Regions from separate parts of the Paenibacillus lutimineralis genome, predicted to be linked through region 1. Evidence: a T-box and tRNA genes for the amino acid it is inferred to sense, from the RefSeq annotation. Region 1 holds a T-box; the other holds one or more tRNA genes.
What was found. The T-box of region 1 lies ahead of tyrS (tyrosine--tRNA ligase). A T-box ahead of a tRNA ligase gene usually reads a tRNA of that ligase, here a tRNA-Tyr.

Region 1 (10,736 bases):
CTATTAAAATATCTGTTAATAAGTCCTACGCCAGTTTCACAAGATGATACTTCTTCTTCCCTTTACGGATAATGATGAAGCGGCCTTCAATAGCATGATCTGCGCTAACTTCGAACTCAAGCTCGCTGACGCGGTCTCCGTTCAAAGTGATAGCACCGCTCGTAATATCCTCACGCGCTTGACGCTTGGACGGTTCGATGCCAACATCGACAAGCCAGTCGACGATATTCTTGGATTCCTTAGATGCTTCGAAGGTTGGCATTTCCTTGAAGCCTTGTTCGATCTCATCAGCCGTCAGCGATTTGATATCTCCGCTGAAGAGCGCTGACGTGATCCGCTGAGCTTGGGCCAGCATTTCCTCGCCATGCACGAATCTTGTCATCTCTTCCGCAAGCGTAATTTGCGCCTCGCGCTTATGCGGCTCGGTTTTTACTTTTTCGGCCAGATTCTCAATCGTCTCTTTGTCCAGGAAAGTGAAGTACTTCAGGTATTTCACCACATCACGGTCATCGGTATTCGCCCAGAACTGGTAGAATTCATACGGCGTCGTCTTCTTCGGATCGAGCCAGATCGCGCCGCCGGCCGTCTTGCCAAACTTCGTGCCATCAGCCTTCAGCATCAGTGGAATCGTCAAGCCGAACGCTTTTGCCTCAGAGCCTTCTTTTTTACGGATCAGGTCCAAACCACTAGTGATATTCCCCCATTGATCGGAGCCACCGATTTGAAGCTGCACGTCTTCATTCTGGTAGAGGTGCAGGAAGTCCATGGACTGCAGAATTTGATAGGAGAACTCGGTGAAGGAGATGCCGCTCTCCAGACGGCTAGCAACGATATCCTTGGCAAGCATCGTATTGATGCTGAAGTTCTTCCCGAAGTCACGCAGGAAATCAATAACGTTCAATTCATGCGTCCAATCGTAGTTGTTCACCATGCGCAGTTGGTTGTCCCCGTCCGTCAGGAACAGCTTCTTCATTTGCGCGGTTAATGATTCCACATTCGCCTGCACCTGCTCCATCGTCTGCAGGGTTCGCTCCGTCTGGCGTCCGCTTGGATCACCGATCGTTCCTGTCGCTCCACCGATCAGAATTACCGGCTTATGGCCTGCTAATTGAAATCTCTTCAGCATCATAAAAGGAATCAAGTGTCCGATATGCATGCTGTCTCCAGTTGGGTCAACCCCGCAGTACAAGGAGATTGCCTTCTCTTCCGTCAGCTTGCGAAGCCCTTCCGCATCCGTCTGTTGATTAATCGCATCGCGCCATTGTAGTTCATCAATAATATTCATTTTCACTTCCGCCTCCCATATCATCTCTTATTCTATTAAGCTAGATATACGTGACTTCATCACCAACTAAAAAATCGCCCCCAGTCTGCATCAGCAGATCCAGGGACGATTCAATAACCGTGTTACCACCCAATTTGTATGAGAGCATTAACCTCATCATACCACTCACAGCTATGTATCGTTAGCTATCCCGCTTGGCATTACCCAAGATACTCCAGAGTGTAATTCGCCGGTTGAACAGTATGCTGCCAGGTTCCATCAACCCCTGGCTTTCTGAGAACAGTGACTGCCGCTACTTCGCTCTTTCAACGTATATCAAATATAGAATTATGAAAGATTATATTGAATTCAGCGAAGGTTGTCAAATCTATCAGATCGTTGTTCCGCATTTCTGTACTGCTTGGGGGTCACAAATATCCGATATCGAATATTGGGTAAGCGTTAGCAGCTTCATCGCTTCATGAATTCTCTCTCGTTGGATGTAGTCACTTAGCGAGATGCCTGCTTTTTTCTTGAACAGGCTAGATAAATAGTTCGGACTTAGGATTATTGTGACCTGATCACTCGGACATTTTTGACCGTTAGCGTTGATTCTTTGGGATTCTGCCCTTGTAACGGACAATTATGTCCATTACAAGTGGGAAAGTCGCGAAAAACCGCATTTTTTGCTTCTAATGGTCAAAAGTGTCCCTTAGAAGAGCGACATTGTTTTTATCGTACTCTAACCGTCATTTTTGACCGCATGTTACATGCGATCACTCTAGCTATAGGTTTTCCGGACAGCCCACTATCATTATCGATGCTGCTCATAGCGATTCGCTTCGCTAATCTGCTTAATCGCTTCTATCTCTTCTTGTGTCAGATGCGGAGTACGAGCTGCAGCAATATTCGCCAGCAATTGCTCCCGCGAGCTTGCACCCGGAATCACTGTCGCGACTGCAGGATGGCTGAGCGAATAACGAATCGCAAGCTCTGTCATCGTTCTATTACTTTCTCGGGCTACAGCACTTAGCCGTGTACGAAGCTTAATAATTTCTTCTGGCGAATAGTTCAAATAGCCTTTAGTTATCTCACGTTCAGTAGCAAGTGCCCCGCTAGCCAGTGGCCCTCTGGCAATAACGCCGATCCCCTTCTCATGCAGAAGCGGCAACACCTCTTCCTCGGGACGTCGATCAAGAATACTAAATTGATTCAGCACGCTGACCATTGATGATCGAGTTGCATACTCCCGAATCACATTGGGTCGAATAGAGGAAATCCCATAGTAACGTATTAAGCCTTCCTGCTTCAGCTCCTCAAATGCCTCGATCGTCTCATCGATAGGATCCTCGATTGTTCCCCCATGTAGCTGATACAGATCCAGATAATCGGTTTGCAATCGATGCAGACTATCCTTAATAGCTGATTTGATATAAGCCTTGCTAGGGTCCCAGACCCATCCTTCCCTTCCTTCAATCCGTCGATTCCCGGCTTTGCTAGCAATAACTACGCGATCACGCCTTCCCTTAATTGCCTTGCCTACCAGCTCTTCATTGCGTCCAGAATCGTACAAATCCGCCGTATCCAGAAAATTAACACCTTGATCGAGTGCTTCATGGATAATTCCAATGGCTTTGCGTTCTTCTGTTCCCAGAGACATGGAGCCAAGACCGATCTCGCTAACTAAAAGGTCAGAGAAGCCAAGTTGATTGAGTCTCATCATTAATCTAATCCTTTCCAGAAACTTTATAATAACTTATTATAACTTAATTAGCCTAACCTCATTGATAGAAGAAAAATGAACCTTAGAGTTAAGAATAAAAAAGAAGCCTCTCATAAATTTGTACAATTCATGAGAAGCTTCTGTAATAATCCTAAGCCGCCAAAGTATGCTTCTAACTCATTTTACCTACCACTTTGACTCTTAATCGAGTTGCATTTTCCGGGTGATAGGCGAGCGGTATCTCTTCAACTTCAACCAATTTTATCGTAGTAGGATCGGCTCCCGCAATTACCGCTTGTTTCACTGCTTTTTCCTCAGCATCCTTAAGCGACTGCTCTCGCGGTTCACGAGAATAAATGTAGATCTGTTCGTACTGTCCACTAATTTGTGAGATCGATGCACCGATGGCATTCGCAACTCCGCCGTTTTCGACTTTAACGATATCAGCTACTCCAGAAATCTCATCTGGAATAATCACGCTGCCTCCACCTACGAGTACGATCTGTACATCTTCGGAAGAAGTTTTCATCTTATCGATCGCTTTTGCTATGATCGAAGAAATTACGGATTGGACTTGTTTCGCAAACCCTTCATCGATATGACTGACTAAACTCTTGTCTCCCATGTCAGCTAGTCCGAGACGAACCGCGATGTCCGTCGCGGTCAAGGTGCTTCCACCAAATACAAGTGCTTCTTCTCCGATCTTATAGCCTACACTATCTGGACCAACCGTTATCTTACCACCCTCTGCACGCACAATGCTTCCACCGCCGAGCCCTACTGAGATGATATCTGGCATTCTAAAATTTGTGCGAATATCGCCTATTTCCACCGCTACAGAGGACTCTCTTGGAAATCCATCCTGCAAAACACCGATATCTGATGTCGTACCGCCTACGTCGATGACCATCGTATCTTTAATGTTCGCTAAATAGGAAGCTCCCCGAATACTATTCGTTGGTCCGCAAGCAATCGTAAGAATCGGGAATTGCTTGGCATATTCAATCGACATGAGCGTACCGTCATTCTGACATAGGTACACTTCAACATCTTTAATCCCTTCTGCTTCTAATGCATTAGCAAAACCCGTGGTAGTGGTTTCGATGACATGGCATAAAGCCGCGTTCAGAATCGTTGCATTCTCTCTTTCAATCAAGCCAACAGATCCGATCATAGACGAACAGGAAACCGTGTAGTCTTCCCCGTAGGCTTCCCAGATTAAGTCTCGCACCTTGAGTTCCTGATCATTTTTGATGGAGGAGAATACACCAATGATCGCAATAGCTTCTACTTTATCACGCCACTTCGCTAGCAGCTCGTTAATCTCCTGCTCATCGATCTCACTAAGCAATTGACCATCATATTCGTAGCCACCTTGGACTAGAGCATAGTTTCCGGTTAGTTTTTTTATCATGTCTTGAGGCCAAGCCGTATATGGAGGAACAGAAGCGGTAGCGGGGAATCCTAGACGGATTACACCAACTTTGGCCAATTTCTTCCGTTCAACAATAGCATTGGTGCACTGCGTTGTCCCAAGCATGGCATGCGAGATTTTCGTCTTATCAACATTCGCTTCCTTCAATACTTTTCGCAGCGACGTCACAATCCCTGTCTTTATATCTAGTGTCGTTGGGGATTTCACGCTATGGACTAACTGGTTATGCTCATCCAAAATAATAGCATCTGTATTCGTGCCGCCTACATCTATTCCAATTCTATACATGGCTAGCCACCGCCTTACTTATCAATTCTTCAATCGGAGCATAATCGTAATCATACCCAAAGTATCTCGGTCCTACCGTCTTGATTCCCATTTCGGTTCTCCACTTGGGATGCGCTGGCAACCCGATGACGCGTACGCGTTTTCCATATTTCAAACTCTCCGTTGTCACGGGAAGCAAGGTTTCATAGTCAACCAAACATATTAAATCCGGCGTCATCGCTATAACCTGACCGTTCTTCTCGGCAAGCAGGTTCTCATTCTGAAAATAAACTTTCATCTGCTCTTCTTTGTTCATCTCAATGCCTTCCAGGTTCATTTTCCCAAAATTAAAGCCGCCCTTCGTTTCCCGGATGACATCTGTTATTTTTCCCTGGAACAACTCATATCCAGATGTCAGACTTAAAAGCTGCTCAAGCTTGTCTTTTGCATCTCTATTTTTGGAAGAAATGATCTCTCCGATCTGCTCCGATAGGGTCACGATGTTATGGACACCACTTTTCTTGATTTGAGCTCCCGTCGTCGGATACAGGCTTACTAGAGCACTAGCCCCCATCTCCACCGTTGCTGTACGCGCCAAACGTTCCGTCCATTTATTGTCGATCGTTTCGAAGATACCGATGTTCCCTTTCTCATCTGTAATTGCGATCGGTGCAGCCGAAATGCCGTCAAGGTTGAACGTCACCATTTGCAACTCAGGAAATGCTCTTCCCATGCCATCGCAATCAATAAGCGGTAAATTCAACTGTGCTGCAACAACAATCGGAATCATAGAATTGACTCCGCCCGCTTCCATCGGAAATGTGCCTGTAATTTTCTCTCTGCCCAAATACTTGGCCAGCTTCTGAAACACCTTAACAAATTCGTCTCCTTTCGGAAACTTCTCCACCAATACGGAAGGAGCACCCATCATGGCAGAAGGGATGAAGAAATCCTCATCTTCAATTTCATCCACAGAGTAAAGTCTTACAGGTCCGTATTTTTCAATGGCTGAAAGAGCCATGAGTTTACCGATGTAAGGATCCCCTCCTCCACCTGTTCCTAAAAATGCAGCGCCTATGGCAATATACTCAATCGATTGTTTATCTAAATATCTCATTTAATTCCCCTCCAATAGGACTGACTTTCTGGCCATGATACGATAGCAAACCACATACATGACAAAAGAAATAATGATGCCGATTAATGGCTGATTCGATACTTGGGGTAAGCTTGGGAAGAAGGACAGAACGACAGGCATGCAAGCAATAATGGAACCGATCAGCCAGGAAATCACTCCCAGACGATTAACCCCCTCTGTTTCCTTCCAACGGTTCTTATCACCTTTATTCATAATCCAATAAGAAGCGACCATAACCCCTGCTACTGGCGGAACCATTGCTGACAAGACCGACATGACCGGCGTAAAATAATTCAAAATTCCGATCACTGCAAGCACAGTCCCAATGAGTCCCGCAACCCCTACTGCCCATTTCTCTTTATCCTTGGAAATATGCAGTACATTGGTGAGGGCAAATCCACCTGAGATCGCATTTACCATATTTGTTTTCCATGTAGCCAGGATTAACACTATACCCCCAATAAAAGGTGTTGTAATATTTATAAAGACAGCTGCAATATCACTAGTCTGATAAGCAAAAGATAGAATTGCACCCACACTAATCATCAATACGCCAGAAGGTACAATCCCGATTAGTGCGGCTTTCAATACATCGGAACGTTTTCTCGAAAACTGCGAATAATCGCCTGCAATAACGGCCCCTAAGGCAAATGAGCCTATAGTTACAGCTAGTCCATCCATGAAGTTCATTTGCTTCTCCGGCTGGTAGCTCCAAATATGATGAATGGAATCCATCGTGAACGCTTGGATTAAGCCATAGATACATATCACAATGAGTAGTGGCACTGCTATATAGCTAAGTACTCGCAGCACTTTAATACCGTACATTGCTGAAACGACCATAACCAGACCACTAATCAATGAAGCCAGGGGAACTGGGATTGTCATTCCATACTCCGCCAGCAGATTAGCCAGCGCTGCCCCGCATACATTAGCCTGAATCCCGAACCACCCGAGGCAAGCAATGGCGAGAATAATGGATAAAATGGTGCGCGAGCCCTTTTTGCCAAATACCTGAGCTGCGACTTGAACCGTTGATTTGCCGAGATCCGTGCTCTGAATGCCCTGAAGAATCATCAGGACAACAATAATGGAATAACCCAAAAAGGCGATCAATAATGTCTTAGATAAGCTCATACCTGCGATCAGCGTATTCCCAACCAGGAGGCCTGGTATACTAATCACCGCTCCGGCCCAAACCATCCCCAGGGTGAACCAAGACTGATGCTCTCCGTCCTTTCTCATATCATTTCTCCCCCTCGTTAAGTGAATTTTTCTTATTATAGAAGGATACATGGGATTACGTCTTTTTCTAAAACCCAAAAAAAATCCGTAATTTTTGTCATTTGGACAAAAGTTACGGATTAGACTAGCTGTGTATCAGTCGATAAATCATACAAGCAATGCAAACATCATAAAATTCGGAATTCACCGTTACATCATAACCAATTAATTCGCTGATCTTTTTAATGCGATATTTCACTGTGTTTTTATGCACGAATAGCATTTTTCCACAGGCATCATAATTCCCTTTGGCATCTAACAAAAAGGTCATGAGCGTCTTAAGCGAATCCGGATCACCCAGAATCGGATCAATAACAGCCAACCATTCCTCAAGGACTTCCTCTCCTTGTGAACTCATATCGATCGCTTGTTTCATCGAACGCATCTCAGCAGCCGTATACAATTTACGATGCTCATAAATCAGATGGACCTTCCGTCCCACACTGTTCACCAGCCGATACATACGCCGTACATCTTGCGTATTTCTCATTCTGGGAGCATAGACCATTTCGGATATAAGCGAGGCAGAATTCGTTGTGTCGATATATTCGGCTGCAATCTCATACTCATTGTACTTGTAAGAGCAATTTCCCATAAGGGCAATGATACAATGATCGACGGTTTGAATGACCGCTGTTTTGTAATATTTGAACAAATACTCTTCCAACTCTTCGCGAATCTGCTTTTCTTTTGACAAATCCTGAATAAATACGAGCCACATCATCTGAATGGAAGCGACATCTATATGGAGAAGATGAGCCAGTCTGCGCATTTTATCGCTCTCATCATTAATAATCGCTTTTACCAGGGCATATTCGCTGACCTCGTTATGCTTATCCCCCCACAGATTGATGGCCACCTGTACGACCTCGCTGATTTTATCGATGGTCTTCGCGGGTAGTTTTGAATTCTCTTTAATTAGAAATAGATACAGTACTTCTCCGTTTTTTTGATGAACACTCTTGTATTCCACATAGCAATCGCAATTAGATTCTGCTTGTCCCTTCACCCCATTTAATAAATAGGGAGCATAGACATCTATAAGATGAGCCACATCTAACGATGAATTACGAGGCCACATCACTTGATTCATAATCTCCATATGCGTGTTCGTCAGGATGATGTTCGCTTTCAGCCGATCAGACAGAAATTTAAGTGTAATTTCAACGCTTCGTGAGTGTTCTGGCAGCAAAGATACTTTCTCTAATGCTTCATTCACAAAATTATCGTTGAACGTCTGATTGTTCAGAACAATCGCTTCCATCACTTCATAGATCACTTCATTATAACGAAGTGAAAAATCATTTTCAGGCATGCAAATGATGATGAAATTTTTGGACTCTGCGAATTGCAGCACCTCTTCGGCTACTTCCGGAATAATGATTCCTACATAATATAGAATCAGTCCAACTTCACCGAGCCCATACAAATACTCAACCGCTTCACACTGCTTCTCTATACTATCTTTAATGGAGTAAAAAGAACTGATAACCATCTCTTCCGCATACCACTCTTCTTGAACCGAATTGACGATACGGGAGGAATAATCCGCGTTTGAAACCTCTAGTACGGATAAAGAGGAGACGGTACGGTGAAGATTACTCTTTCCAGTCAGTACCTTTGCTCCTCGAAAAGAAGGCAATTGCAGCATATCTTTTACAGTTATCCCATGTTACTCACCACTTCTTCTCTGTTATCTAAGGTTACTTCACGAAATGAATTACCGACCAATATATCAAATTAAAAGTAATATGTAAATTGATTCTTACTACCAGCTAGATGACTTCTAATCAACAACACAGAAACCATTATAATGGTGACCAGGTTCTCCCTTTATTATCCCCTAAACGTTCAATCTTAGGAAATTAGACCCGCTTCAATTCCAGTAAATGGATTGACTTAATGGGTATATTATCTTATACTCGCAACTATCACTAGACTTTATACATAATAACAGCTGAATGGGAGACGTGTAATATTGATTAAGTCACCAGTTCCAAAGACTACTCCATTTAAAAGAGTTCTATTCTTCTTCCTATGTTTGTTTCTAGTAGCCTCTTTTTTTGAAGTACCACAATCCGCTAAGGCATCTACATCTATCGTAAATCCTAACCAAATCTATTCTTATTCAATCTTGCAGAATGACATTAAGAGACTCACAGATGCCTATCCTGATCTAATATCTTATGAATCAATAGGACAGACGAAATATGGTCGGGAGTTATGGGCTATCAAATTAGGCCGGGGTGAATCCGTACTATTTCTTAATGGATCACATCACGCTAGAGAATGGATAACTACGTCTCTTTTAATGAAAATGATCGATACATATGCTGCTGCCTATTATGACAATGCAAAGATCTCGAAATATAACGTACGCGAATTACTAGATCACGTAAGCATTTGGTTTGTTCCTATGGTTAATCCGGATGGTGTAACCCTATCACAGCAAGGAACTACAGGTCTACCAGCAAATCTAGCGAAAACCTTAAAACAATACAATGGTAATAGCACGAACTTTAATCGCTGGAAAGCCAATATGCAGGGAATCGATCTGAATCGCCAATACCCAGCCCAATGGAACAATATTAAAAATACTAAAGCGTATCCTTGGCATCAAAATTATAAAGGTACTCAGGCAGCGCAAGCTCTAGAAGTACAAAGTATGATGGACTTTACATACAAGATCGACCCTGAACTTACGATTTCTTATCATAGTTCGGGACAGATCCTATTCTGGCACTTTAACACGCTTAGTAAAAATCTATCTAGAGATAAAGCTATAGCTACGGAGCTAAGCAAGCTTACAGGATATTCTCTTGTTCAGCCTGAGAAAAATCCTTCTGGTGGAGGCTATAAAGACTGGTTCATCCAAGAATTTGGCCGCCCTGGCTTTACCATCGAGGTGGCAGAATACGCCGGAGAACGAAGCGTGCCATTAAGTGCTTTTAATGGAATCTGGTCCGAAAATAAAGAGGTTCCGTTATTTACAGCGCAAAAATCTTATACTCTTTGGCTGGAGAAACAAAAGGTTCAGTATCTCCAGCAATCTATGAGTCTATTGGCAGAAACCAAATTGTATAGCAAGATTGGAGCTGCAGACAGCATATCCAATCTGAAGCCACAACAGGTTGAAGTGACAGCTCAAAAGGGCGACTGGTATCAGGTGGTTAGCAACCAGGGGACTGGTTGGGTTCAACCGTCACCAGGTAAGCTAGCCGTTGTTGAGGATATGAATGCCACCGCCGATCTTAAGGATAACGCTTATACCTATAAATATCCGGATGCTTTTTCCCCTAAGGTATCCACTCTGAGTCCACAAACCGTTCAGGTAATTGGGCGTTGGTCTGACTGGCTCCTTATCAATACTAACAATGGCAACTGGTGGATTGACGGTCGCCACATAGAGCTAAATCCGGCTCCTGAGGGAGCCGCCCCTGAAGTAGCGCCTGAAGGAGCAGTGGGAGCAGACTGATGCTGAGGTCCAAATAGTTACTGATTAAAAAAACAAAAGCTATCGCATGATTAGAAAATCTATTCATGTGATAGCTTATTTATTTTTAAGTCATATCTTGTTCCCTAGCTTCAACTAATCGATTAAACCCTTCAACAGCTCAACATGCTT
Region 2 (10,736 bases), 2.5 Mb from region 1:
GGACCATCTGCCAAGGCTAAATACTCCCTAGTGACCGATAGTGAAGCAGTACCGTGAGGGAAAGGTGAAAAGCACCCCGGAAGGGGAGTGAAATAGATCCTGAAACCGTGTGCTTACAAGAAGTCAGAGTCCTCTATATGGATGATGGCGTGCCTTTTGTAGAATGAACCGGCGAGTTACGTTTGCAAGCAAGGTTAAGGTGAGAAGCCGGAGCCGCAGCGAAAGCGAGTCTGAATAGGGCGAATTAGTTTGTAGGCGTAGACCCGAAACCGTGTGATCTACCCCTGTCCAGGGTGAAGGTGCGGTAACACGCACTGGAGGCCCGAACCCACGTACGTTGAAAAGTGCGGGGATGAGGTGGGGGTAGCGGAGAAATTCCAATCGAACTCGGAGATAGCTGGTTCTCCCCGAAATAGCTTTAGGGCTAGCCTCGGAAAGAAGAGTCGTGGAGGTAGAGCACTGATTGGGTGCGGGGCCCGCCAAGGGTTACCAAGCTCAGTCAAACTCCGAATGCCATAGACTTATTATCCGGGAGTCAGACAGTGAGTGCTAAGATCCATTGTCAAAAGGGAAACAGCCCAGACCATCAGCTAAGGTCCCCAAGTGTGTGTTAAGTGGGAAAGGATGTGGAGTTGCACAGACAACCAGGATGTTGGCTTAGAAGCAGCCACCATTTAAAGAGTGCGTAATAGCTCACTGGTCGAGTGACTCTGCGCCGAAAATGTAACGGGGCTAAACACACCACCGAAGCTATGGCTTGATACTTATGTATCAGGGGTAGGGGAGCGTTGTATGCGGATTGAAGTTGGACCGGAAGGACTGGTGGACTGCATACAAGTGAGAATGCCGGTATGAGTAACGAAAAGATCAGTGAGAATCTGATCCGCCGAAAGCCCAAGGTTTCCTGAGGAAGGTTCGTCCGCTCAGGGTAAGTCGGGACCTAAGGCGAGGCCGAAAGGCGTAGTCGAAGGACAACAGGTTGAAATTCCTGTACCACCGTAAGCCGCTATGAGCAATGGGGTGACGCAGGAGGGTAGTGACGCGAGCTGATGGATGCTCGTCCAAGCAGTGAGGCTGATGTGTAGGCAAATCCGCACATCGATAAGGCTGGGCTGTGATGGGGAGGGAAAATTTATAGTACCGAAGGTCATGATCTCACACTGCCAAGAAAAGCCTCTAGCCAGGTGAAGGTGCCCGTACCGCAAACCGACACAGGTAGGCGAGAAGAGAATTCTAAGGCGCGCGGAAGAACTCTCGTTAAGGAACTCGGCAAAATGACCCCGTAACTTAGGGAGAAGGGGTGCCCCGGTAGTGTGAATAGCACGAGGGGGCCGCAGTGAAAAGGCCCAAGCGACTGTTTAGCAAAAACACAGGTCTGTGCGAAGCCGCAAGGCGAAGTATACGGGCTGACGCCTGCCCGGTGCTGGAAGGTTAAGGGGAGTGGTTAGGGGTAACCCGAAGCTATGAACCGAAGCCCCAGTAAACGGCGGCCGTAACTATAACGGTCCTAAGGTAGCGAAATTCCTTGTCAGGTAAATTCTGACCCGCACGAATGGCGTAACGACTTGGGCGCTGTCTCAACGAGAGATCCGGTGAAATTTTAATACCTGTGAAGATGCAGGTTACCCGCGACAAGACGGAAAGACCCCATGGAGCTTTACTGCAGCTTGATATTGGACTTTGATACGATTTGTACAGGATAGGTGGGAGCCTAGGAAGCCGGAGCGCCAGCTTCGGTGGAGGCGCCGTTGGGATACCACCCTGATCGTGTCGGAGTTCTAACCTAGTACCGTGATCCGGTGCGGGGACAGTGTCAGGCGGGCAGTTTGACTGGGGCGGTCGCCTCCTAAAGAGTAACGGAGGCGCCCCAAGGTTCCCTCAGAATGGTTGGAAATCATTCGAAGAGTGCAAAGGCAAAAGGGAGCTTGACTGCGAGACTGACAAGTCGAGCAGGGACGAAAGTCGGGCTTAGTGATCCGGTGGTACCGCATGGAAGGGCCATCGCTCAACGGATAAAAGCTACCCTGGGGATAACAGGCTTATCTCCCCCAAGAGTCCACATCGACGGGGAGGTTTGGCACCTCGATGTCGGCTCATCGCATCCTGGGGCTGAAGTAGGTCCCAAGGGTTGGGCTGTTCGCCCATTAAAGCGGTACGCGAGCTGGGTTCAGAACGTCGTGAGACAGTTCGGTCCCTATCTGTCGTGGGCGTAGGAAATTTGAGAGGAGCTGTCCTTAGTACGAGAGGACCGGGATGGACGCACCGCTGGTGCACCAGTTGTTCCGCCAGGAGCATAGCTGGGTAGCTAAGTGCGGAAGGGATAAGCGCTGAAAGCATCTAAGCGTGAAGCCCCCCTCAAGATGAGATTTCCCAATTAGTAAGACCCCTTGAAGACGACGAGGTTGATAGGCCTGAGGTGGAAGTGCAGCAATGTACGGAGCTGACAGGTACTAATCGGTCGAGGGCTTATCCAAAAATCTAAAATGCAAATGAGTTTCGTATCCAGTTTTCAGGTGATCAAGCCTGATAGTTAATGTTCCCTGATAGCTCAGTTGGTAGAGCACTCGACTGTTAATCGAGTTGTCACAGGTTCGAGTCCTGTTCGGGGAGCCATTATGGAGAGGTGTCCGAGTTGGCCGAAGGAGCACGATTGGAAATCGTGTAGGCGTCACAAGCGTCTCGAGGGTTCGAATCCCTCTCTCTCCGCCATAATTATCTTATATACTTTATTACATGGCCCGTTGGTCAAGGGGTTAAGACACCTCCCTTTCACGGAGGTAACAGGGGTTCGAATCCCCTACGGGTCACCATGTATGGAGGCTTAGCTCAGCTGGGAGAGCATCTGCCTTACAAGCAGAGGGTCAGCGGTTCGATCCCGTTAGCCTCCACCATACAATTGACGCGGGGTGGAGCAGTCCGGTAGCTCGTCGGGCTCATAACCCGAAGGTCGTAGGTTCAAATCCTGCCCCCGCAATTGATTTCAATCTCATAGTGTGGAGCCGTGGTGTAGAGGCCTAACATGCCTGCCTGTCACGCAGGAGACCGCGGGTTCGAATCCCGTCGGCTCCGCCATTATTCCTAATAACGGAATATGAGTATTGATTTATCAAAAAAAATATGATATAATTTTTATTACTGTCATTATTATATGGCTCGGTAGCTCAGTCGGTAGAGCAGAGGACTGAAAATCCTCGTGTCGGCGGTTCGATTCCGTCCCGAGCCACCATAACATGAATAATGACAAACGCCGGTGTAGCTCAATTGGTAGAGCAACTGACTTGTAATCAGTAGGTTGGGGGTTCAAGTCCTCTCGCCGGCACCACATGGAGGCTTAGCGAAGTGGCCAAACGCAGCAGACTGTAAATCTGTTCTCGTACGAGTTCGGTGGTTCGAATCCATCAGCCTCCACCAGTTTTATAGGGGCATAGTTTAAAGGTAGAACAAAGGTCTCCAAAACCTTTGGTGTGGGTTCAATTCCTGCTGCCCCTGCCATTTCTTTAGAAGAAGAGAATATTTATTATGGCGGTCGTGGCGAAGGGGTTAACGCACCGGATTGTGGCTCCGGCACTCGTGGGTTCAAGTCCCATCGATCGCCCCATTTAATTTTAAAATGAATATTATTGGGGATTAGCCAAGCGGTAAGGCAACGGACTTTGACTCCGTCACTCATAGGTTCGAATCCTATATCCCCAGTATTTATATGCGGACGTGGCTCAGCGGTAGAGCATCGCCTTGCCAAGGCGAGGGTCGCGGGTTCGATTCCCGTCGTCCGCTCCATATATTTTATGGCGCCATAGCCAAGTGGTAAGGCACAGCTCTGCAAAAGCTTTATCCCCAGTTCAAATCTGGGTGGCGCCTTCATTTAAATTTTGCGGGAGTGGCGGAATCGGCAGACGCACAGGACTTAAAATCCTGCGGTAGGTGACTATCGTACCAGTTCAAGTCTGGTCTTCCGCATTGTTTGAACTCATGCGCCCTTAGCTCAGCTGGATAGAGCGTTTGACTACGAATCAAAAGGTCAGGAGTTCGAATCTCTTAGGGCGCGCCATATAAATAAACATATGATTGTGCCGGTGTGGCGGAATTGGCAGACGCGCGCGACTCAAAATCGTGAGGGAAACCGTGGGGGTTCGAGTCCCTTCACCGGCATCACACAGACGGGTTTATAAAATTGCTTAAGGGCAGTTTTATAAACCTGTTTTTGTTATTCTTATCAAGAGGACTACAGAAATACTCCCGAAAGCATACCGTCACTTGGATGCCTCCGGGAGCTACTTGCACTAGGAATTATGAGTAAATTACAGCTGAAGCCGATATTAAATCTAGCTTCTAGCCCGTTGATCCGTCCGATAGGTCTTAACCGCTGGCGGGGTGTAGTTTACGAATTGATCCAGAATACCACTTGGGGTAGTGTCTGTAATGACCATGGAACGATAGTTGTCGTGCATGAATCTCTCTTGAGTCATATGATCGAATAGAGCGATGAGAGAGTCGTAATAGTGGTTGATATTTAGAAGCCCGCATGGTTTATGGTGTAATGCTAATTGTCCCCAGGTCAGGATCTCGAAGTATTCCTCCATCGTTCCGGGACCACCTGGCAGGGCAATAAAGCCGTCAGCCAGTTCAGCCATCTTCGCCTTCCTCTCATGCATGGAATCCACGATAATCAGCTCTGATAGAGTTGTATGGGCGATCTCACGGTCCTGCAAGAAGCTTGGTAGAACTCCTATCGCATGTCCGCCTCTCTCAAGGACAGAGCTGGCGACCTCGCCCATGAGTCCGACGCTTGCGCCGCCGTAAATCAGTGTAATGCCGCGTTCGGCTAGTTCATAACCTAACGCCCGTGCGCCCTCTTGATACACCGGGGATGCCCCAATACTGGAACCGCAATATACTGCTATACTTTTCATAGTTCGGCTTTCTCTCCTTCACTTGAATATCTGCCTTTTAATTTGGCTTGATGGGATAGAAATATTTCTTCCAGAGAGATGTCGTATCTGTTTGCAATAATCATTAAATTTCCGAGCACATCTCCTAGTTCTTCAATTAGTTCCTGTCTGTTCTCTTCAAATGTGCCCTCGATCTCATCCGGCCGGTCTCTGCCGATCTCTAATGCCCGAATGGCTCTTGCCACCTCACCTGTCTCCTCTGCAAGGAAGCCGATGCGTACGAAGATGTCCAGGTCGGACCAGCCTCTGTCCTTATAATGCTGCTTCACCCATTGTTGAAATTCAATTATGTCCAATTCAGAACCTCCAGTGAAAAGACTGACATTCGGAACGAGTGTTCCCTTTTCAGTATATCTTATTATTACTTCAAATTGGAAGCAATAAATGATTTACGAGGAGGTAGAGAAGGGGTCACTGGATAATACGATGAATATGAAGCAAATATGCCTTTCTATTCAGTGGATTAGGGCGGCTTCTGCATTTTTCCGGGGGTGCACCGGTAATGGGATAATACTCTCCCGGCTTAGTGGAGAGAAAGCCTTCTCCTCCTGTAAAAGAATACAGCACCTGCTTCAACGAATCAGTATTACGCACCGGTAGGGCTCCCTGGAGGCTATATCCGTTCGGCTCCGGGGTTGGATCGGAGAATGTGGCCTGCAGCATAGTTAAATAATATAAGGCCTTATTCAAGCTGGATTCCGGAATACGTAGAAAATAGCTGTGGTAAGGCTCGTAAACCAGAGTACTTGCTTCATCAAGCGCCTTCATCAGGACTAAAGGCACGAGATTGCGAAAATCGCCAGCGGTCGTCACCGGACTGGAATATCCCGTATGTGTCAGTGTGACGATCAAATCTCTTACTTCCCATCCATGCAGTCCTTCACGAAGCGTATCTTCAACGGTTTCTTTAATCGCCCGTTGAAAAGGCAAGGGCAGTGAGCCAAGCTCCACTTCCAGACGATATTGTAGTCCCGAGCTGACTGCGCCAGGCTCAATTCGGAGGCCTACTGTTGCATAGAATGGGTTGCCTGCTTCGCCCATAAATTCGACCGCCGACCCGCTGGATACGGGCCTTTCAATACAGATAACTTCGGGATTGGAGAAATCCGCTTCAAGGCCAAATTGATTTTTTAAAGTTTCTTCAATGACTTCTTTCTGAATGTCCCCGAAAATTTTGATGCTCATTTCATGATTCGCAGGGTTCTGTGCATATTGAATGAAAGGATCTTCCGCAGTCAGTTCCGCTAATGCCTCATGAAGGCGATGGGTATCCTCGATTTGCCGAGCGGCAATCTGAATTCGGATCGGCGGTTCCTGGAAAGCGATCACCTTCATCCGGTCGGAGCTCTGTCCGAGAATATCGCCGATCCGTAAATCTGTGCTGAACAGCACAGCTATATCCCCACCGTATACGCAGGAGGTCGGAGTTCTTCCACCGTGCTCCAGCGTCTCGAGCTTCTTGATTTTAAAGCTTAATTTCTCGTCTACATCTGCCCGAACAACGGCAATTTCACTACGAATAGTCAGGCAACCTTCATAGACCCTGATGTATGCAAATCTCTCACCAGTATCGCTCTTTCCTATTTTGAAGACTATTGCGGAAAGAGGAGCTTCGTCTTGATGGAGGTTTATCGGGAAGAATTTTCGCAAATATTCTATTATTCGGTCTACGCCGATCCCAAGAGCGGCCGATCCCGCAGCGACGGGGAAGATCTTGGCTGATCGGGTCTGCACGCACAATTCTGTAAATAGCTCACTATCCTGGATTGTTACATTCTCGATATAGTCAGACAACAGACGCTCATTATGTGCAGATAAGCGTTCCACCCATTCATCTATGTCTAGGTGACGATCTCTCACCGCAACGTTATTGCTGCCTTCATTACTGATTTCCGTTAGCTCAATAATCGGCTCCGTAAGCGACAGAGTGATTTCTTCTATGACCTTGCCGTAATTGGCACCGATGCGATCCACTTTATTAACGAACAGAATCGTCGGGATATTAAGCTCCATTAATGTGTTCATCAGCACTTTGGTTTGCGACTGAACTCCCTCGACAGCGGAGATGACGAGAATTACCCCGTCCAGGATGCTGAGGGAATGCTCTACCTCTGATATAAAATCGGCATGACCCGGCGTATCAATCAGATTGACCTTCACGTCGCCGATCCAGAAGGATACCGCAGAGGCTTTGATCGTGATTCCTCTTTTCCGTTCCAATTCCAAGGAATCTGTTACTGTATTGCCTTTATCTACAGAGCCAACGGCATTGATAATACCTGTTTCGAGCAGAATTCGTTCCGTTAAAGTCGTTTTTCCAGCGTCAACATGGGCAAGTACCCCTATATTTATCGTTTTCATTATATAACCTCACTATTATATTCATTAGATAGAATGTTCCTTTCGTCATATCATTTTTGAATTGTCGCATGCACAACGCCTCCATTTATTTAAGTTGAATTTAGTGTAGCATCATTTGCGACTTTTTAATTGAATTAAATGTAAATTTATGTAAAATAGACATGGAAACTTTAGTTATAGTTGTTTTCGGAATGCGGAAACTCGTAAAATAAAATAAATAGAACTAAAAGGAAGGTAGGTGGACGGATTGATAATCAGTGCTAGTAGAAGGACGGATATACCCGCTTTTTTTGGAGAATGGTTCATGAAGAGGATAGAGGAAGGCTACTTCTATAGGGTGAATCCGTTCAATACAAAACAGGTCAGCGGCTTTAGCCTAAAGCCAGAGGATGTGGATATGATCGTGTTTTGGACGAAAAATCCGCGGCCCTTCTTGAAGCATCTGTCTACATTGGATGACAAGGGATATAGTTATTATTTTCAATTTACGTTAAATGACTATCCGTTTGAATTCGAGCCGAATCTACCGACGTTGGACAACAGGGTGGAGGTATTCAAGAGGCTAAGCGAACAAATCGGTTCGAACCGGGTAATATGGCGTTACGATCCAATCATTATCAGCAGCTTGACGCCAGTGGAATATCATTTGCAGCGGATTGAAGCTTTGGCAGAGCGTCTGAACTCATATACGCATCGGCTAGTAATCAGCTTTATGGATTTCTATGGAAAGACGGAGAATAAAATTAAGAAGCAGCCAAGCTTAAATGATGTTTCGTTCACAGATATAACGAATCCAGAATATAAGGAACAGCTAGAAGAAATGGCGCAGCAGGTAAGCCGTATTGGTCATACTAATGGAATGCAGGTCGAGACCTGTGCTGAGGCTGTGGAGCTTGCTCATTGCGGCATTCAACATGGAAGTTGTGTAGATGGGGAATTGATCTCTGGGCTGCTTGGTAGAGATATTCAGGCCAAGAAGGACAAAAATCAGCGGGGAGCCTGTCAATGTGTCGAATCGGTGGACGTTGGGGTATATAACACCTGCCAATTTAACTGTATTTACTGCTATGCTGTGCAAAGCGAACAAGCGGTGAGTAAGACGTTGAATCATCATGATCCCGACAGTCCATCCCTAATCTATCAATATGATCAAGAGATCGAGATAAGGAAATCGTAATTCGCTACTTCCTTCAAGGCTACTTGTCAAGTGTCCAGCATCACCGTACAAATTTTTTCATTATGTTATACTCTCTGGGCATATTTCGATAACAGTTGGTTTGGCCCCTTAGCAGGAGGGTATTCACAAAAAAATTGTATGAAGGATGAACTAAATGCTAGTAATTAAGCGAGATGGTTCAGAGGTTGCGTTCAATCAGCAGAAAATTATTGATGCGATTTGCGCAGCCATGAACAGTACGGAGAAGAAGGTAGATTTGGAGCTTGCTCATAAATTAACGGACAAGGTGACGCACAAGATCTCCAAACTCGATAAAGTAGACATTGAGCATATCCAGGATGAAGTTCAATCTGCACTTATGAATAGTAGAAGAAAAGACGTCGCCGAAGCCTATATCGGCTATCGTGAGGTCAGAACCTTGAAACGGCGCGAGCGCAGCAGCCTGGATCGGAAGGTGCTTGGACTGCTGGAGCTGACGAATGAAGAAGTACTGAAGGAAAATTCCAATAAAGACGGGGCGACGATACCGACGCAGCGCGATTTGTTGGCCGGAATAATGGCTAAGGACTTCGCTCAGACTTATATGATTCCTAAACGGGTGGTTGAGGCTCATAATAGTGGTGATCTGCATTTTCATGATCAGGACTACAGTCCGTATTTTCCAATCTATAATTGCATGCTGATTGATCTGAAGGGGATGCTCGAGAATGGCTTCAAGCTCGGCAATGCTCAGATAGAGACGCCGAAATCGATTACCACGGCGACTGCGATTACTGCGCAGATTATTGCCCAGGTGGCCAGCCACATCTATGGTGGAAATACGATTAATGAAATCGATAAGATTCTTGCACCCTATGTTCTGGAATCATTTAAGAAGCATTATCGCAGGGGCTTGGAATGGCTGTATTTGCTAGATGAGTCTGAGATCAGCGAGCTCGATATTTCTTGGGAGAATGAAGAACTGCACGAGAAATATGCTCGATGCTTGGACTATGCGAAGAGGCTGACGGAGAAAGAGACCTTTGACGCCTTCCAATCTCTTGAATATGAGATCAATACGCTCGTAAGTGCCAATGGGCAAACACCGTTCAGCACGTTTGGTTTTGGACGTGGCCTGTCCTGGGCAGAGCGGCAGATCCAAATTTCTATTCTACAGAATAGAATCCGCGGTCTTGGTAGGGACGGGAAGACGGCTATTTTCCCTAAGTTGATCTTTGCTATAGAGGATGGCGTTAATCTGAAACCAAGCGACCCTAACTACGATATTAAGCAGTTGGCCTTGAAATGCAGTACGCTGCGCATGTATCCGGATATTATATCTGTTCCGAAGGTGAAGGAGATTACGGGTTCTTTCAAATTCCCAATGGGCTGTCGTTCTTTCCTGGGTGAATACGAGGAGAATGGTGAGCTGCTGCATGACGGACGCTTCAATATGGGGGTTGTGACCGCTAACCTACCTCGTATTGCCATTCGTGCCCAAGGTTCGGAGGAGAAATTCTATCGTCTTCTGGACGAACTGCTGGAGGCTTGTAAAGAAGGGCTGCTATATCGTATTGAGCGGCTAAAAGGAGTTAAGGCCAAGGTTGCTCCTATTCTATACATGGAGGGAGCGGCGGGCAGCCGACTTCAGGCGGAAGATACGATTGACCACCTGCTGGAGAATGGTCGGGCAAGCATTTCGCTTGGTTATATCGGTATTCATGAGACGATGATGGCCTTATACGGTAAATCTATATTTGAAGATGAAGTGCTCCGCGCCAAAGGCTTGCAAATCGTCGAATATTTAAGTCGTAAGACAGCAGAGTGGAAGGAAGAGACGGGGTACGGCTTCAGCTTGTATTCAACCCCTGCGGAATCCTTATGCTACCGCTTCTGCAAGCTGGATGAGAAGAAATTCGGTGTAAATCCTGGCGTAACAGATAAAGGGTATTACACAAATTCCTTCCATCTTGATGTGAATAAGAAAGTGACTCCGTTTGAGAAGATTGAATTCGAGCGAGTGTATCCTCAGTATGCGAACGGTGGCTTTATCACCTACTGCGAGTTCGACTCCTTGGTGCACAACCCTGAAGCATTGGAGGCCGTATGGGATTACGCCTATGAAAGAGTACCTTATTTCGGGACGAATACACCGACCGATAAATGTCTGGAATGCGGATATGAAGGGGAGTTCGGGGCAACGAACAGCGGATTCCAATGTCCAAACTGTGGCAATAGCAACCCAAAAACTTCATCAGTCATCCGGCGCT

Region 2: it has a tRNA-Tyr gene. The T-box ahead of tyrS (tyrosine--tRNA ligase) is inferred to sense a tRNA for this amino acid. The anticodon was not compared.

Annotation. Positions count from the first base shown of each region.
Region 1 covers NZ_CP034346.1:1,487,322-1,498,057, reverse strand. The annotation lists gene tyrS (tyrosine--tRNA ligase) at 26-1,285, opposite strand; T-box leader at 1,384-1,603, opposite strand; partial or broken gene EI981_RS06335 (helix-turn-helix domain-containing protein) at 1,695-1,829, opposite strand; gene EI981_RS06330 (aldo/keto reductase) at 2,079-2,984, opposite strand; gene EI981_RS06325 (hydantoinase/oxoprolinase N-terminal domain-containing protein) at 3,160-4,710, opposite strand; gene EI981_RS06320 (S-methyl thiohydantoin desulfurase family protein) at 4,703-5,806, opposite strand; gene EI981_RS06315 (cytosine permease) at 5,807-7,072, opposite strand; gene EI981_RS06310 (PucR family transcriptional regulator) at 7,197-8,762, opposite strand; gene EI981_RS06305 (M14 family metallopeptidase) at 9,090-10,586, shown strand; gene EI981_RS06300 (DUF2383 domain-containing protein) at 10,701-10,736, opposite strand, start outside.
Region 2 covers NZ_CP034346.1:5,441,383-5,452,118, reverse strand. The annotation lists rRNA gene EI981_RS24215 (23S ribosomal RNA) at 1-2,474, shown strand, start outside; tRNA gene EI981_RS24210 (tRNA-Asn) at 2,538-2,613, shown strand; tRNA gene EI981_RS24205 (tRNA-Ser) at 2,618-2,709, shown strand; tRNA gene EI981_RS24200 (tRNA-Glu) at 2,736-2,810, shown strand; tRNA gene EI981_RS24195 (tRNA-Val) at 2,816-2,891, shown strand; tRNA gene EI981_RS24190 (tRNA-Met) at 2,901-2,974, shown strand; tRNA gene EI981_RS24185 (tRNA-Asp) at 2,996-3,072, shown strand; tRNA gene EI981_RS24180 (tRNA-Phe) at 3,151-3,226, shown strand; tRNA gene EI981_RS24175 (tRNA-Thr) at 3,247-3,322, shown strand; tRNA gene EI981_RS24170 (tRNA-Tyr) at 3,326-3,411, shown strand; tRNA gene EI981_RS24165 (tRNA-Trp) at 3,419-3,492, shown strand; tRNA gene EI981_RS24160 (tRNA-His) at 3,523-3,598, shown strand; tRNA gene EI981_RS24155 (tRNA-Gln) at 3,622-3,693, shown strand; tRNA gene EI981_RS24150 (tRNA-Gly) at 3,703-3,777, shown strand; tRNA gene EI981_RS24145 (tRNA-Cys) at 3,788-3,858, shown strand; tRNA gene EI981_RS24140 (tRNA-Leu) at 3,872-3,957, shown strand; tRNA gene EI981_RS24135 (tRNA-Arg) at 3,972-4,048, shown strand; tRNA gene EI981_RS24130 (tRNA-Leu) at 4,070-4,149, shown strand; gene EI981_RS24125 (LOG family protein) at 4,323-4,910, opposite strand; gene EI981_RS24120 (MazG nucleotide pyrophosphohydrolase domain-containing protein) at 4,907-5,245, opposite strand; gene EI981_RS24115 (elongation factor G) at 5,361-7,310, opposite strand; gene EI981_RS24110 (DUF1848 domain-containing protein) at 7,615-8,487, shown strand; gene nrdD (anaerobic ribonucleoside-triphosphate reductase) at 8,642-10,736, shown strand, end outside.